2 regions of the Methylobacterium sp. CCH7-A2 genome follow, and region 2 is predicted to be linked to the other one. Evidence: predicted binding sites of a transcription regulator. Region 2 holds the regulator's gene; the other holds the start of a gene.
What was found. The regulator PhoB, encoded in region 2, activates phosphate uptake and scavenging genes when phosphate is short. The targets are predictions, from matches to a motif close to TGTCATNNANCTGTCAT.

Region 1: the regulator PhoB is predicted to act here: its motif matches at 2,370-2,386, upstream of phnD (phosphate/phosphite/phosphonate ABC transporter substrate-binding protein).

The regions. Positions count from the first base shown of each region.
Region 1 covers NZ_LSKN01000321.1:2,207-10,805, reverse strand. The annotation lists gene phnE (phosphonate ABC transporter, permease protein PhnE) at 1-305, opposite strand, end outside; gene phnC (phosphonate ABC transporter ATP-binding protein) at 302-1,087, opposite strand; gene phnD (phosphate/phosphite/phosphonate ABC transporter substrate-binding protein) at 1,124-2,173, opposite strand; gene AX750_RS24855 (extracellular solute-binding protein) at 2,484-3,785, shown strand; gene AX750_RS24850 (iron ABC transporter permease) at 3,936-5,654, shown strand; gene AX750_RS24845 (ABC transporter ATP-binding protein) at 5,672-6,769, shown strand; gene AX750_RS24840 (LysR substrate-binding domain-containing protein) at 6,815-7,702, opposite strand; gene AX750_RS24835 (SDR family NAD(P)-dependent oxidoreductase) at 7,835-8,587, shown strand.
Region 2 covers NZ_LSKN01000298.1:134-8,732, forward strand. The annotation lists gene AX750_RS22720 (TIGR03862 family flavoprotein) at 1-1,239, opposite strand; gene phoB (phosphate regulon transcriptional regulator PhoB) at 1,402-2,100, opposite strand; gene phoU (phosphate signaling complex protein PhoU) at 2,259-2,978, opposite strand; gene pstB (phosphate ABC transporter ATP-binding protein PstB) at 3,022-3,822, opposite strand; gene pstA (phosphate ABC transporter permease PstA) at 3,871-4,761, opposite strand; gene pstC (phosphate ABC transporter permease subunit PstC) at 4,774-5,745, opposite strand; gene pstS (phosphate ABC transporter substrate-binding protein PstS) at 5,905-6,930, opposite strand; gene AX750_RS22755 (ATP-binding protein) at 7,052-8,110, opposite strand; gene ppk2 (polyphosphate kinase 2) at 8,245-8,599, shown strand, end outside.

The sequences.
Region 1 (8,599 bases), on a different contig from region 2:
AAAAGTCCGAGCGGCAGGGCCAGCAGCACGCCGATCGCCGTCGCGATGATCGCGATCTGCAGCGATTCCAGCATGCCCGACCACAGGAGCTGCATCTTGTCGGCGGCGGTGTTGGGCGGAAACATCCGCCCGATGAAGCGGGCGCCATTGTCCAGCCCCTGGACGAAACGCTCCCAGCGGATGTCCAGGATCTGCGCCGCATAGGCGACATAGGCGAGGAACAGCGCCGCACCGATGCGCAGCGGCCAGTTCGGCGGAAAGGCGCGGGCCCGCAGGTTGCGGGAGGCGAGGGCGGGAGCGCTCATTCCATCCAGCCTTCGCCGCCATAGATTTCGGCGAGATGGCTGTCCTGCAGCCCGGCCGGCGGTCCGTCATAGACGACGACGCCCTTGGACATGCCGACGATCCGCAGCGCGTAGCGCTTCGCCAGCGCGACATTGTGGATGTTGACGAGCACGGGAATATCCCGCTCGCGCCCAACCTGGGCGAGCAGTTCCATGATCTCGACCGAGGTCTTGGGATCGAGCGAGGAGGTCGGCTCGTCGGCGAGAACGAGATCGGGATCCTGCATCACGGCGCGCGCGATGCCGACGCGCTGGCGCTGCCCGCCCGAGAGCTGGTCGGCCCGCCGGGTGGCGAAATCGCCGAGCCCGACCGATTCCAGCAGCGCAAAGGCGCGCGCGATGTCGGCCTCCGGAAAGCGCCGGGTCCAGGCGCGCCAGACCGGCACATAACCGAGCCGGCCGCAGAGCACGTTCTCGATCACGGTCAGGCGCTCGACGAGGTTGTACTCCTGGAAGACCATGCCGAGCCGGCGCCGCGCCTGGCGCAGCGCCTCGCCCTGGAGCTTCGCGAGATCCGTGCCACCGAGCATGATCGAGCCGGAGGTCGGATCGACCAGCCGGTTGATGCAGCGGATCAAGGTCGATTTTCCGGTCCCGGACGGGCCGATGATGGCGACGATGCCGGGCTCGGACACGGTCAGGGAAATGTCGCGCAGCACCGGCTGTCCGGGCCGGTACTCCTTGACGAGGTTGCGGATGACGAGCGCCCGGCCCTGGCCGGACGCCACAGGCAGGGCGCTCATGATGGGAAAACCTCGTTGGGCGACGGCGTGGGCGGGTCAGGGTGCCTTGGGAGGCGCCGCGTTCTTCTTGGCGAGCGCATCGGCCTCGCGCTTGGCCTCGGCGTCATAGGCCGATTTGTTGTAGGGCGTGCCCGACTTCTCGGCCACGTCCCGCACCACGGCCCAGTCCTTCTGGTAGGTGATCGGCAGGAAGCGGTCGTCGCCGTTGAACTCCTTGGTCATTTCCGGTGTGAAGCGGAAGGAGAAGAAGCACTCGGTCAGCTTCTTGGCGAGCTCGGGCTTGAGGTCGTGGGCATAGGCGAAGGACGAGGTCGGGAACACCGCGCTGCGGTAGATCTCGCGCACATCCTCCTTCTTGATCGTTCCGCGCACGATCATGCGCTCATAGACGTCGCCCGCGACCGCGCCCATGTCGTAGTCGCCCGAGACGACGCCGAGGATCGACTTGTCGTGCCCGCCGGACATCAGCGGCTTGTAGTCGACGTCGGCCGTCAGCCCATGCTCCGGAAAGAGCACGCGGGGGGCGAGATTGCCCGAATTGGACGAAGGCGAGGTATGGGCGACCTTCTTGCCCTTGAGGTCGGAGAGCTTCTGATAGGGGCTCGACGCCTTCACCACTGCGACAAGATTATAGCCGCGTACTTCCGTGCCGACGCCCTTCGCGGCGAAGGGCACGGCGCCGGCGAGGTTGACCGCGAAGCCGGTCGGCCCGGTCGAGAAGCCGGCAAAATGCAGGCGGCCCGAACGCATCGCCTCGATCTCGGCCGAGTTGGACTGGACGGGGTAGTAGACGATGCGCTTGCCCGTGCAGGTCGCGAGATGATCGGTAAACGGCTTGAAGATGTTGGCGTAGACGGCGGGGTCCTCGACCGGGGTATAGGCCCAGACCAGCGCCGAAGGGTCGCGCCACTTCTTCGGATCGGTCGGCGCATCGGCGACGAGATCGCCATTCGCGTCGCAATACATCGTGTCGAGCTGGCCGCGGTTCGGGCAGGCATCCTGCGCCGCGGCGTCGCCGCTCCACGTGCTCAGGCTCAGCACCAGCAGCGAGACCGTCGCTGCGAGTTGGGTCGTTTTCCGGCTCATCGAACGTTTCCTCTCACGCTGCCGGTTCGACCGGCTTGTCCCAGGTATGTGACACAAAACCGTCATATTCAACCCGGTCTCAGCCGCCGTCCCGCCCCGGCCTTCCGCCGTCGCCGTCATCTCGCGCCCATGCCGTTGGGAGAGGCGCTGCGGGCGTAGCCGGCAAAGCGGGAGGGGTGACAGGCCGCCGCTGGATGTGACAGTTTGATGACGCGCAGCGGTGGATTTCGCCCTGCGACGCAAGTTCGGCCTCGATGTCGAACGCGGACAACGGCTCTGGGAGGTCATCGTGGTGGTGAAGAAGTGGGTTCTGGCGTTGGGCCTCGTCCTGACGTCCTCGGTCGCCCTGGCTCAGACACCGGCCGGCAAGGTAACGGTTGTGACGTCGTTCTCGAAGGACGTGACCGACCCGATCAAGAAGGCTTTCGAGAAGGCGACGCCCGGCGTCACCCTCGAGGTCCAGAACCGCAACACCAATGCGGGCGTGAAGTATCTTGAGGAGACCAAGACCAACAACCAGGTCGACCTGTTCTGGGCCTCGGCGCCGGACGCCTTCGAGGTGCTCAAGGGCAAGCAGTTGCTGTCGGCCTACAAGCCGAAGGCGAGCGGCATCCCCGAAAAGATCGGCTCCTATCCGATCAACGACCCCGCCGGCTTTTATTCGGGCTTCGCCGCCTCTGGCTACGGGATCATGTGGAATGAGCGCTATGCCCGCGCCAACAAGCTGCCCGAGCCGAAGGAATGGCAGGACCTCGCCAGGCCGGTCTTCTTCGACCATGTCGCCATCGCGGCGCCCTCGCGCTCCGGCACGACGCATCTGACGATCGAAACGATCCTTCAGGGCGAGGGCTGGGACAAGGGCTGGCGCACGATCAAGGAGATGGCGGGCAATTTCCGCGCGATCAACGAGCGCTCCTTCGGCGTGCCCGAGCAGGTCAATTCCGGCCAGGTCGGCGTCGGCATCGTCATCGACTTCTTCGCCTTTTCGGCGCAGGCCTCGGGCTTTCCGGTCAAGTTCGTCTATCCGAGCGTGACCACGGTGGTGCCCGCCAATGTCGGCATCGTCGCCAACGCCCCGAACAAGGCGGCCGCCGAGGCCTTCGTCGAGTTCCTGCTCTCGTCGGCGGGACAGGAGGTCCTGCTCGAGCCCGGCATCCGCCGCCTGCCGGTGAACCCGGCCGTCTACGCCAAGGCCGGCGCCGACTACCCTAACCCCTTCACCGATCCGCGCTTCCAGAAGATGATCGGCTTCGACGTCGACAAGTCGGAAGGCCGCACCGCTGTCGTCGACACGCTGTTCGACCAGTTGATCTCCTTCCAGCTCGATGCGCTCAAGGGCGTCACCAAGACGCTGCACGAGGTCGAGGCGGCCCTGGCCAAGAAGCCGAACGCGCAGGCGAAGGCTCTGCTCGACGAAGCCCGGACCCTCATCGCCGCCATGCCAGTCAGCGAGGCGCAGGCCTCCAGCGCCGAGCTTCGCGGCGCCTTCACCGGCGGCAAGGAGAAGGGCGCGCGCCAGGCCGAGGTCGAGGCGCAATGGGCGAGCTTCGCCCGCGACCACTACGCCAAGGCCAAGGCGAAGGCCGAAGAGGCGCTCAAGGCGGCGCGCTGAGCGTCAACCCATCCTCGCGTCATCCCGGACGCAGCGAAGCGGAGATCCGGGATCCATGCCGGACCAGTTCAGGAATGGATCGCGGATCAGCGCGGCTTCGCCGCTCGTCCGGAATGACGGCGCGCCCTTGGTTCAACGATCAGGACGGGCATGACCGCTATCCCCACAGCCACCCTCCCTCGCGCCCGCCGGCTCTCCGCCACGCCAGGCCAGATCGCGCTGGCGCTGGCGATCGCGGCCTTCCTCCTGCTGTTCCTGGGGCTGCCGGTCGGGACCGTGCTCTACGTCGCCTTCACCGAGAAGGGCACGTCCAACTTCACGCTGGTGAACTTCTACGACTTCGTCCGCACCGAGCTGTTCATGCGCTCGCTGTGGAACTCCTTTTACGTCTCCGCCATGTCGGTGGTCTGGGCCTCCGTCTTCGCCCTGCCGCTCGCCTATCTGACGACGCGTTTCGTCTTCCGCGGCGCGATGCTGGTGCAGACGCTCGGCTTCCTGCCGCTGATCATGCCGCCCTTCGTGGGCGCGGTCGCGATGCAGCTCTTCTTCGGCCGCAACGGCTCGATCAACCTGCTGCTGGATGAGTGGTTTGGCTTCAAGATCGGCTTCATGGAGGGGCTGAACGGCGTCATCTTCGTCCAGTCGGTCCACTATTTCCCCTTCATCCTGATCAATCTCTCGGCGGCCCTGCGCAACATCGACCGGGCGATGGAGGAGGCGGCGCAGAATCTCGGCTCCTCGGGCTTTCGCCTGTTCCGCCGCATCGTCTTCCCGCTCGCGCTGCCGGGCTATCTCGCCGGCGCCTCGCTCGTCTTCGTCAAGGTCTTCGACGATCTCGCGACGCCACTCCTGCTCAACGTCAAGGACATGCTGGCGCCGCAGGCCTATCTGCGGGTGACCTCGATCGGCATCGCCGACCCGATGGGCTATGTCATCTCGGTCGTGCTGATCGTCGCCTCCGTCATCGCGATGTGGCTCTCGGCACTGGCGCTCAAGGGGCGCGACTACGCGACAACCCAGCGCGGCGGCGGCGGTCTGGCCCGGCGCGTCATGACGCCCTGGGAGGCCGTGCTCGGCTATGGCGTCGTCATCCTGATCCTGGCGCTGGTGCTGGCGCCGCATCTCGGACTGCTGCTGCTCTCCTTCGCGACGATCTGGTCGTTCTCCCCGCTGCCCGACGCCTTCACCACCGCGCATTACGCCCGCGTCTTCGGTGAAAGCTCGGTCTACATCAAGAACACGCTGATCTACGCGACGCTCGCCGGTGGCATCGACATCGTGCTCGGCGTCGCCATCGCCTATCTCGTCCTGCGCACCAAGCTGATCGGGCGCGAATGGCTGGACTGGGCGGCGTCAGCCGCGCTCGCCATTCCCGGTGTGGTGCTCGGCATCGGCTATCTTCGGACCTTCTACGGCATCACCCTGCCGGACGGCACGCCGCTGGCGTCGCTCTGGATCACCATCGTGCTCGCGCTCGCGATCCGGCGCCTGCCTTATGCGCTGCGCGCCTGCTACGCCGCGCTCCAGCAGATTTCGGTCTCGCTCGAGGAGGCGGCGGAAAACCTCGGCGCCACTAAAGCCAGGACCGTCAGGCGGGTCGTCGTGCCGCTGATGGCGGGCGGCATCCTCGCCGGCTTCGTCACCAGCTTCTCGACGGCGGCGGTCGAGCTTTCGGCGACGCTGATGCTGGTGCAGTCGAACTCCGATGCGCCGCTCGCCTTCGGCCTCTACGTCTTCATGCAGTCGGCCGCAGGCCGGGGGCCGGGAGCCGCGCTCGGCGTCGTCGCCGTGCTGCTCGTCGCCCTCTGCACGTTCCTCTCGCATCTCGTGATCGAGCGCAGCCAGCGGGCCAAGGGCATGGGCCAGTGATGAAGAACGAGCCAGCCATGACGATGAAAACCGACCTCGCGAGCCCGGCCGTCTCGGTCGATATCGAGGGGGTCAACCTGTCCTACGGCGACAACCATGTCCTGAAGAGCGTCGACCTTTCGATCCGGCCGGGCGAATTCTTCGCCTTCCTCGGCCCCTCGGGCTGCGGCAAGACCACGCTGCTGCGGCTGATCGCCGGCTTCAACCAGGCCGAGACCGGCCGCGTGCTCGTCGGCGGCAAGGACGTCTCGGGGCTGCCGCCCTGGAAGCGTGATGTCGGCATGGTCTTCCAGTCCTATGCGCTCTGGCCCCACATGACGGTCGCGCGCAATGTGGCTTTCGGCCTGGAGGAGCGCGGCGTGCCGCGGGCCGAGACCGCCCGGCGTGTCGCGCAGGCCCTCGATCTCGTCGGGCTCGGCCGTCTCGCGGAACGTCGGCCTTCGCAGCTCTCGGGCGGGCAGCAGCAGCGGGTCGCGGTGGCGCGGACGATCGCGGTCGAGCCGAAGATCCTGCTGCTGGACGAGCCGCTCTCCAATCTCGACGCCAAGATGCGGGTTCAGGTCCGGCGCGAACTGCGCGACCTGCAGCAGCGGCTTGGACTGACCACGATCTTCGTCACCCACGACCAGGAGGAGGCGAATACGATCTGCGACCGGATCGCGGTGATGAATGACGGCGTGGTCCAGCAGGTCGGCACGCCGATGGAGCTCTATGAGCGTCCGGCCAATCTCTTCGTCGCGAATTTCCTCGGCACCGCCAACATCCTCGACGGGCACGTCGTCGGCACCGGCGCGGAGCGCCATTTCGTCATCGAGGGCGGAATCCGGCTCCCACTCCCGGCGGATGCCGTCGTGCCCGCAGGGGCGAAGCTGGTGTTCCGGCCCCAGCATGCCGCGTTGACGGACGCCAGCGGCCAGGCCGGCGACGGGTTGGCATTGCCCTGCGTCGTGGCGCATCGCGAGTTCCTTGGCGCGAGCGTGCGCTATGGTGTGCGCGTCGGTGCCACCGAAGCTGCGGTCGACACGCCCTTCCGCTCCGGGCGGGACCTGCACGAGATCGGCAGCCGCGCCATCGTGACGCTCTCGCCCCATGCCCTGATCTGGCTGACGGGTTGATTCCGGCCCGCGCGATCCCGGCGCCCGCAGGAACTCTGGGGTCGGTCAGAAAGCGTAGGGCGGCAGCCGCAATTCCTCGGTCAGCCATTGCGTGAACATCCGCACCGCGCGCCGCGACTTCGCCACCCGCGGGAAGACGAGGTAATGGCCCGTGTAGCGCACGTCTCGGGCGCGCCCGGCCAGCGGCGCCACGAGGCGGCCGTCCGCGAGTTCCCGCTCGGCCAGACGCGTCGATTCGAGCGCGATGCCGAGCCCGTCCACGGCGGCGGCGATGGCGATGAACGAGCGATCGAAACGCGATCCACGAGGCGTGGGCGGGATGATTCCGTTGGCGCCGAACCAGTTCGCCCAGCGCACGCGCTTGTTGTCGCTCTCGATCAGCCGGGCGGCCGTCAGATCCTCCGGCGAGGTGATCCGGGCGGCGAGTTCGGGCGCGCAAAGCGGCGTCACCGTCTCCTCGCCCAGCGGGACGACGACGAGCCCTTCCTGGCGGGGAGGGCCGTAGCAGATGTCGGCATCGAACGCGTCATGTTCGAAGCGGGGATAGTCGATGCCCGCCGCCAGCCGCACTTCCAGGCCCGGCTGGGCGAGCAAGAGGTGGCGCAGGCGTGGCAGCAGCCACTGCGCCGCCATCGACGGGGCGCAGTGCAGCCGCAGCAGGTTCCCGGAGCGGGCGCCGACGGTCTCGACACCCTGCCGCATCTGGTCGAATCCGGCCGCGACATGGGCGAGCAGCGCCTCTCCGGCCGGGTTCAGCCGCACCCGGCGGCTCTGCCGGTCGAACAGCGTCGCGCCCATCAGATCTTCGAGCTTGCGGATCGCATGGCTGATCGCGCTCGGTGAAATGCCGAGCTCCTCGCCCGCCGCACGGAACGAGCCCGTTCGGGCCGCAGCCTCGAAAGCCTGGAGCGAAGACAGCGGGAGGCGTCGCATCGATGATCTCCCACGCTTCTCCGGAGGACAGAAGAAGAACTGAATTCATGTCATCGCGCAAACTTTGCGTTTTCAAACCGGCATGAAACGATTCAAGCTCACGACTATACAAAACACGCTTCAGGGACGGACATGCTGCTGCAGGGTCAGACCGCCGCCATCTCGGGTGCCGCGAGCGCACGCGGGATCGGCCTCGCCACCGCCAAACTCTTCGCGGCGCAGGGTGCGCGCGTCGCCATCCTCGACATCGACGAAGCGGCTGCGAAGCAGCAGGCGGCGGCGCTGGGCCCTCAGCATCTCGGCCTGCGCTGCGACGTTGCCGACAAGGCCTCCTGCCAGGCGGCTGCCGACCGCGTCCTAGCCGCGTTCGGCCAGATCGACATCCTCGTCAACAATGCCGGCGTGACACAGCCGGTTAAGACCCTCGACATCGACGAGGCGAGCTGGGACCGCATTCAGGACATCAACTGCAAGGGCGTGCTGTTTCTCAGCCAGGTCTTCATCCCCCACATGCAGGCGCGGCATCGGGGCTCGATCGTCTGCATGTCGTCCGTCTCGGCGCAGCGTGGCGGCGGCATCTTCGGCGGGCCGCACTACTCCTCGGCGAAGGCCGGCGTACTCGGGCTCGCTAAGGCAATGGCGCGGGAATTCGGCCCGGACGGTATCCGCGTCAACTGCGTGACGCCGGGCCTGATCGAGACCGACATCACGGGCGGCAAGCTGACCCCCGAGATGCGGGCGGACATCATCAGGGGCATTCCGCTCGGACGACTCGGCCAGGCCGCAGACGTTGCCGGCATCTACCTGTTCCTCGCCTCCGACCTCTCGGCCTACGTCACCGGCGCCGTGATCGACGTCAACGGCGGCATGCTGATCCACGGCTGAGGAGACCATGAC
Region 2 (8,599 bases):
CTATGGGACAGGGTTCTCCGTCGAGGTTCCCCGCGCGAGCCACGCCACCATCCCCGCCGCCGCCGCGACGCCGGTCGCGAAGCAGCCCTGCAGGAGGTAACCGCCGGTCGGCGCCTCCCAGTCCAGCATCTCGCCGGCGACGAAGACGCCCGGCAGGCGCCGCAGCATGAAGCCCCCGTCGATCTCGCCGGCCGCGATGCCGCCGGCGCTGGAGATCGCCCGGTCGAGCGGCATCGTCCCGGTCAGGCGCACAGACGCGGATTTGATCGCCGCCGCGAGCGCCGCGGGACTCTCGTCGAGCCTGCCGCCGACGCTGTCGCGCAGCACCGCCACCGCCGCCGGCGACAGCCCTGCCGCCTTGCGCAGATGGTTGCTGAGCGTCTCACCGGGCCGACGCTTGCCGAGCTTCTCGGTCAGACGGGCGAGGTCGAGATCGGGCCGCAGGTCGATCTCGAGCAGCGCCGAACCGTCGCGCGCGATCGCCTCGCGCAGCGACCCCGACAGCGCATAGATCGCGCCGCCCTCGAGTCCATGCGCGTCGATCATCGCCTCTCCAACAATTTCTTTGCCGGCAAAGCGAAGCGTGATCCGTTTCAGCGGCGCGCCGGCGAAGCGCTCGCGCAGCGTGTCGGACCAGGCCACGGCGAAGCCGCCATTGGCGGGCCGCAGCGGCGAAATGGCAACGCCCTTGCCGGCCAGCAGCGGCACCCAGCCACCGTCCGAGCCGAGCCGCGGCCAGCTCGCCCCGCCCAGCGCAAGCAGCGTCGCATCGGCGGCGACCGTCACCTCGCCGGCCGCCGTGGCGAAGGTCAGCGCGCCCTCGTCGTTCCAGCCGGTCCAGCGCCGGCCGGCTTCGAGCCGCACCCCGAGCCCGTCGAGCCGGCGCAGCCAGGCGCGCAACAGCGGCGACGCCTTCATCGCCTTCGGGAAGACGCGCCCGCTGGTGCCGATGAAGCTCTCCGCGCCGAGCTCGTCGGCCCAATCGCGCAGCGCCTGCGGTGGAAACGCCTGGATGGCGGGTTCGAGCCAGTCCCGCGCCGCGCCGTAATGCGGCAGGAAGCTCTCCAGCGGCTCGGAATGGGTGAGGTTGAGCCCGCCGCGCCCGGCGAGCAGGAATTTGCGCGCCGGCGACGGCATCCGCTCATGGATCGTCACGCGGTGGCCGGCCTGGGCCAGCCGCTCGGCCGCGATCAGCCCGGCCGGGCCGGCGCCGATGATGGCGATGTCTTTGATCTGCATCGGGCCGGCTTGCGCCGTCGGGCGTCGCGGGTCAAGCGATCAGGCGCATGCCGGAGCGACCTCGTCATTCTCGGGCTCGACCCGAGAATCTATGGCCGGCACGGCAGGGGAGCCTCGGCGTCACGAGATGCTCGGGTCTGCGCCCGACCATGACGGTTTCCCTCACGCCCGCGCGAAGGTCTCGTCGAAGGCGTAGCCCGCGCCACGGACGGTGCGCAGCGGATCCTTGGCGTCGCCCGGCGTGATCGCCTTGCGCAGCCGCCCGACATGGACGTCGACCGTGCGCTCGTCGATGTAGACGTCGCGGCCCCAGACGGCGTCGAGCAGCTGGGCGCGCGAATAGACCCGGCCCGGCGCCTGCATCAGGAATTCCAGCAGCCGGAACTCGGTCGGCCCCAGATGCAGCTCTTCGCCGGCCCGGCGCACGCGGCGCGTCGTGCGGTCGAGTTCGAGATCGCCGGCGACCAGCAGCCCCGCGACATGGCCGGGCTTCGCCCGGCGCAGCAGCGCCTGGATGCGCGCGATCAGCTCCGGCAGGGAGAACGGCTTGACGACATAGTCGTCGGCCCCGGTGGCGAGGCCGCGCACGCGCTCGGTTTCTTCGCCGCGGGCGGTCAGCATGATGATCGGCACGCGCTCGGTGTCGCGCCGCGCCCGCAGCCGCCGGCACAGTTCGATGCCGGAGAGACCGGGCAGCATCCAGTCGAGCAGCACGAGATCGGGCGTGTTGTCTCGCAGATGCAGCTCGGCGTCGTCCCCCCGCGCCACGCTGTCGACTGCGAAGCCCTCGGCCTCGAGGTTGTAGCGCAGCAGCAGGGTGAGGGGTTCCTCGTCCTCGACGATCAGGATGCGGGCGGCCATGGCACGGTTCCGTTCTTGGCGTTTGTGCCGAAACGCATCGTCATGCTCGCCCTTGTGGCGAGCATCCACGTCTTGAACGCGGCGTGGGTCCGGCGAAGACGTGGATGGTCGGAACAGGCCCGACCCTGACGGCGAAGGCTCCGGCGCAGTCGGTGTTGTCAGCTCCCTGTCACGGCCTCGACCGTGATGTCGGTGGTCTCGAGCTTGGGACGGTTGATGTCGAGCGATTCGCCGGTGACGAGATAGTGGATCGTCTCGGCGATGTTGGTGGTGTGGTCGCCGATGCGCTCGACGTTCTTGGCGCAGAACAGGAGATGCGTGCAGAAGGTGATGTTGCGCGGATCTTCCATCATATAGGTCAACAGCTCGCGGAACAGCGAGGTGTAGAGCGCGTCGATCTCGCCGTCGCGATGCCAGACCTCGAGCGCCTTCTGCTCGTTGCTGGTGGCGTAGGCGTCGAGGACGTCCTTGAGCTGCGCCTGCACCAGCCGGCTCATATGCTCCAGCCCGACGACGGCGCGGTGCGGCGGCGAGAACTGGCCGGAGATCGCGACCGCGCGCTTGGCGATGTTCTTGGCGAGGTCGCCGACGCGCTCGATGTCCGAGGCGATGCGGATCGCCGAGATCAGCTCGCGCAAATCGTTGGCGAGCGGCTGGCGCCGGGCGATCGTCAGCACGGCGCGCTCCTCGACGTCGCGCTGCAGGTTGTCGAGCCGCTGGTCGGCGGAGATCACCTTCTGGGCCAGCGTCGTGTCGCGGCGCACCAGCGCGACCGTGGAATCGCCGAGCATGCGCTCGGACATGCCGCCCATCTCGGCGAGGCTGCGGCGCAGCGACTCCAGTTCGGCGTCGTAGGAGCGGACGATATGTTCGGTCATCGCGGCGTTGTCCTTTGGATGCGGAGCGGAAGCGGCGGCCAAATCAGCCGAAGCGGCCGGTGACGTAGTCCTGCGTCTGCTTCTTGCTCGGGTTCATGAAGATCGTGTTGGTCGCGGCGAACTCGATCACCTCGCCCAGATACATGAAGGCGGTGTACTGCGAGATGCGCGCCGCCTGCTGCATGTTGTGGGTGACGATGACGATCGTGAAGTCGGCCTTCAGCTGCTCCAGCAGATCCTCGATCTTGCCGGTCGAGATCGGGTCCAGCGCCGAGGTCGGCTCGTCGAACAGGATGACCTCCGGCTTCTGCGCGATGGTGCGCGCGATGCAGAGGCGCTGCTGCTGGCCGCCCGAAAGGCCCATGCCGGAGGTCTTGAGCTTGTCCTTGACCTCGTCCCAGAGCGCGGCCCGGCGCAGCGCGCCCTCGACGCGGTCGTCGAGCTCCGACTTCGGCGGCTTCTCGTAGAGGCGGATGCCGAAGGCGACATTGTCGTAGATCGACATCGGGAAGGGCGTCGGCTTCTGGAAGACCATGCCGATGCGCGAGCGCAGCTCGTTGACGTCGACGTCGTTGGAGATGACGTTGCGGCCGTCGAGCATGACCTCGCCGGTCGCGCGCTGCTCGGGATAGAGCGAATAGATCCGGTTGAAGATGCGCAGCAGCGTGGACTTGCCGCAGCCCGAGGGGCCGATTAGGGCCGTGACATGCCGGTCGCGAAAGTCGAGATTGATGTTCTTCAGCGCCTTGTGCTCGCCATAGTAGAAATCGAGGTTCTTCACCGCGATCCGGACGGGCGCGTCGGCGTCGAGCGACTGCGGGCTGAGTTCGAGGGTCGAAAGCATCGACGGGTTCCTTCGGATCTGACGCGACGGAGATAGGTTAGGCGGGTCTCACTTGCCGCCGCGCACGATGCGGCGGGCGACGAGCGAGAGCAGCAGGATCGACAGGGTGATGATCAGCGAACCGGCCCAGGCGAGCTGCTGCCAGTTCTCGTAAGGCGCGGAGGCGAACTGGTAGATCGTCACCGGCAGGTTCGACACGCCGCCCATCAGGTCCGACGAGAACCAGAAATTGTTGTTCAGCGCGGTGAAGATCAGCGGTGCGGTCTCGCCTGCGATGCGGGCGAGCGCCAGCAGGATACCGGTGACCATGCCGGCCTTCGCGGCCTTCCAGGTGATCGAGGTGATCACCACGGAAGGCGGCGCGCCCAGCGCAGCCCCGGCCTCGCGCAGCGGGCCTGGCACCAGGCGCAGCATGTCCTCGGTGGTGCGCACGATCACGGGGATCGCGATGATGCCGAGCGCGACGCCGCCGGCCCAGCCGGAATAGCCGCCGACCGGCTCGACCAGAATGACATAGACGAACAGGCCGATCAGGATCGAGGGCGCCGAGAGTAGGATGTCGTTGATGAAGCGGATCAGGTCGGCCAGCTTCGAGCCCTTGCCGTATTCCGCCAGATAGGTGCCCGCCAGCACGCCGATCGGCGTCGCCACGGCGATGCCGAGGAAGGTCAGCACAATCGAGCCGACCATGGCGTTGGCGAGGCCGCCGCCCTGCGATCCGGGGCCAGGGGTGATCTGCGTGAAGGTGGCGACGGAGAGCCCGCCGATGCCCTTCACGATCAGCATGCCGAGGATCCAGAACAGCACGAAGATGGCGAGGAAGGTGAAGCCGGCGGAGATGACCCGCATCGCCTTGTCGGCGGTGCGGCGGCTCTGCCGGACGCGGCCCCAGGCGGCGTAAGGGGCGGCGGGAGCGGTGGAGGAGGTCGTCAGGCTCATGATCGGGCTCGCTCAGAAGGTCTTGACCCGCGACACCAGGATGCGCGCGACGACCAGGACGACGAAGGTGACGAAGAACAGGATGCAGCCGAGCGCGATCAGCGCGTTCATCTGCAGGCCCAGCGCCTCGTTGAACTCGTTGGCGATGCGCGAGGCGATGGTCGAGCCCGGATCCATGATCGAGGCCGAGAGGCGGTTGGCATTGCCGACCACGAAGGTCACCGCCATCGTTTCGCCGAGCGCGCGGCCGAGACCCAGCATGATCGCACCGATGATCGAGACGCCGGCCTGCGGCACCAGCACATGGCGCACGACCTCCCAGGTCGTCGCCCCGATGCCATAGGCGCTCTCGCGCAGCACGGAGGGGATCTGATCGAGCATGTCCCGCACGATCGAGGCGATGAAGGGGATGATCATGAAGGCGAGGATGATGCCCGCCGTCAGGATGCCCAGTCCGGAGGGCGAGCGCGAATACAGGATTGTCCCGACGATCGGCATCCCCTCGACGATGTTCGAGAGCGGGACCTGCACATAGGCCGCGAAGAGCGGCACGAAGACGAACAGGCCCCACATGCCGTAGATGATCGAGGGCACGGCGGCGAGCAGCTCGATCGTGGTCGAGACTGGCTGCTTGAACCAGGGCGGGGCAAGCTGGGTGAGGTAGACGGCGATGCCGAGCGAGAGCGGCACGCCGATCAGCAGCGCGATCAGCGCCGTCGAGAGCGTACCGACGATGGCCGGCCAGGCGCCATAGACATCGGCCTGGGTGTCCCATTGCGAGCCGGTGATGAAGCTCAGCCCGAACGCCTTGAAGGCCGGCCAGCCGCCGATGACCATCGACAGCATGATGCCGGCCAGCAGCAACAGCACGAACAGGGCCGAGATCAGGCTGGCATTGCGGAAGACGATGTCGAAGGTGCCCTTCGGCGTCTTTCGCTGCGGCCGCGCGGCCGGAATGCTCAGAGTGTCGGTCACGGCGGTCATCCGTGGAACTCCGGTCGTGGCGGAACGAGGATGCGAGGCGGAAGGCGAAGGCTCTCGGGAGGGCCCTCAGCCGGAACAGCGGTTCCGCCGCTGCTCGGGATGGAGGCCTGATGAGGAAGACGAGGCGGAACCGGGTTCCGCCTCGCCCTCAGTCGGTGATCAGAAGATCGGCTTGCCCGACGGGTCGGTCACGCCCTTCCAGGCGGCGCGGACCTGATCCTTGACGTTGGCCGGGAGCGGCACGTAGTCGAGGTCCAGCGCCATCTGGTCGCCGTTCTTGAAGGCCCAGTCGACGAACTTCAGCGCGGCCTGCACCTCTTCCGGCTTCTCCGGCTTGGCGTGGACGAGCAGGAAGGTCGCGGCCGTGATCGGCCAGGCCTCGGCGCCCTTCTGGTTGTTCAGCGAGATGCCGAAGCCGGGAGCCTCGTTCCAGTTGGCGTTCGCGGCCGCGGCCTGGAACGACTTGTCGTCCGGCGCCGGGAAGTTGCCCTCGGCGTTCTGGATCAGCGCGTAGCTGAGCTTGTTCTGCTTGGCGTAGGCATATTCGACATAGCCGATCGAGTTGGCGACCTGCTTGACCGAGGCCGAGACGCCCTCATTGCCCTTGCCGCCGATGCCGACGGCCCACTGCACCGAGGTGTTGGCGCCGACCTTGGACTTCCACTCCGGCGAGACCTTGGAGAGATAGTCGGTGAACACGAAGGTCGTGCCCGAACCGTCCGAGCGATAGACGGGATTGATGTTGGCGTCGGGCAGCTTCAGGCCGGCGTTGAGGGCGACGATCTTGGGATCGTTCCACTTCTTCACGGTGCCCATGTAGATTTCGGCGATGATCGGGCCGGTCAGCTTGAGCTGGCGGGCGTCGATGCCGGCGATGTTGATCGCGGGGACGACACCGCCCATCACGGTCGGGAACTGGATGAGGCCGTCCTTGGCCAGATCCTCGCCCTTGAGGGGAGCGTCGGTGGCGCCGAAGGCGACCGTCTTGGCCTTGATCTGGCGGATGCCGCCACCGGAGCCGATCGACTGGTAGTTGAGACCGATATTGGTCTCCTTCTTATAGGCCTCGGCCCATTTCGAGTAGATCGGGAAGGGGAAGGTCGCGCCGGCGCCGGTGATGTCGGCGGCCTGGGCGACGCCCGACAGACCGATGGTCGCGGCCGCGAGAATGAGAAGTTTGCGCATGAGATGTCCTCTCTGGGTCGCAGGTTCAGCGAGCCGTTCAGAACACCCTCTGCATGACAGCTTCATGACACTTCGTCACGCATGCTGTCATGAAGGCGTCACGCAGCGTTAAGAAACGCCCTCAAGGCTTGCGCGCCGAAGCCCCGAAACGTGGCAAAACAGCCCTGAACGTCGCACCCTCACCGAGCGCGCTCTCGATCGTCAGCCGCCCGCGATGGCGCAGCACGATGTGCTTGACGATGGCGAGGCCGAGCCCCGTGCCGCCGGCCTCGCGGCTCGCCGCGGTATCGACCCGGTAGAAGCGCTCCGTCAGCCGCGGCAGATGCTCCGGTGCGATGCCCGGCCCATCGTCGCGCACGCCGACGCTGACCTCGAGCGGCCCGTCGACGACGTCGATCACGACCTCTCCGCCGCTCTTGCCGTACTTGATCGCGTTCTCGACGAGGTTTTCCATCAGCCGCAGCAGCTCGTCGCGGTCGCCCGGTACGTTTACCGGCTCGGTCGGCGCCCGCAGCGTCAGCGTCACCTCGCGCTCGCGTGCCATCAGCGTCAGCGAATCCACGATCTCGCGCGAGATGCCGGTCAGATCGACCGGCGTCTCCGGCGCCAGATGGGCGCGCAGTTCGATCCGCGAAAGCGAGAGCAGGTCGTCCACCAGCCGCGCCATGCGCAGCCCCTGCTCGCGCATGATCGCCAGGAAACGGTCGCGCGCGCCGGCATCGTTGCGCGCCGGGCCCTGCAGCGTCTCGACGAAGCCGAGCAGCGAGGCCAGCGGCGTGCGCAGCTCGTGGCTGGCATTGGCGACGAAGTCGACCCGCATCCGCTCGGTGACGCGCTGCTCGCTGAGGTCCTCGAAGGTCAGCAGCACCGGTCGCCGGACACCCTCGCTGCCCAGCGCAGCGATATGGATGCGGAAGGTGCGCTCCACCGGCACGCGCTCGATCAGCTCGATCACCTGCCGTCCCCCCTGCCGCGAGACGCCTTCGATCGCCTCGATCAGGTCCGGATCGCGCATCACCAGTGTCAGCAGCCGTCCCTTTTCCAGCGCCGGGATCAGGGCGCGCATCGCCGGGCTCAGCGCCTGGGCCACCCCCTGCGCATCCAGCAGCAGCGCAGCCGACCCCATCGCTTCGACGAGCGCCTGCGTCGTGGCGGCTAGGGGATCGACGGCACCGGGCATGGGAAACCTCGACACGGACGGCACCGGAGGAAGCGGCGCAGGCGGGCGCCCCTTCCTGATGGCCGGCGCGGCGCCCGTCAATTCCCTTCGCCGCTGAGGCCCGCTAGGCTGGGCGCATTGCCGAGGAGGCTCCGATGGCCAAGACCCTGTCAGCGCGCACCAAGAAATCCGCGATCCGCCTGGTTTCCGACAGCGGCGAGGGCCCGGCTCCAGCCACCACGGGCAGGACACCGAAGACGAAGACGCCCCGCAAGCCCCTCGGTCCGCAGGGCTTCGACATCGAGGCCGAGACGCTGCCCGAGGCGATCACGGACGCCGCCTTCCGCAGCGGCGAATACCCCTACGGCAAACGCATGAAGCGCAAGCGCTACGAGCGCGAGCTGGAGCCGCTGCAGATCGAGCTGCAGAAGCTCGCGACCTGGGTGCGCGAGCGCAAGGAGCGCGTCGTCATCGTTTTCGAGGGTCGCGACGGCGCCGGCAAGGGCGGAA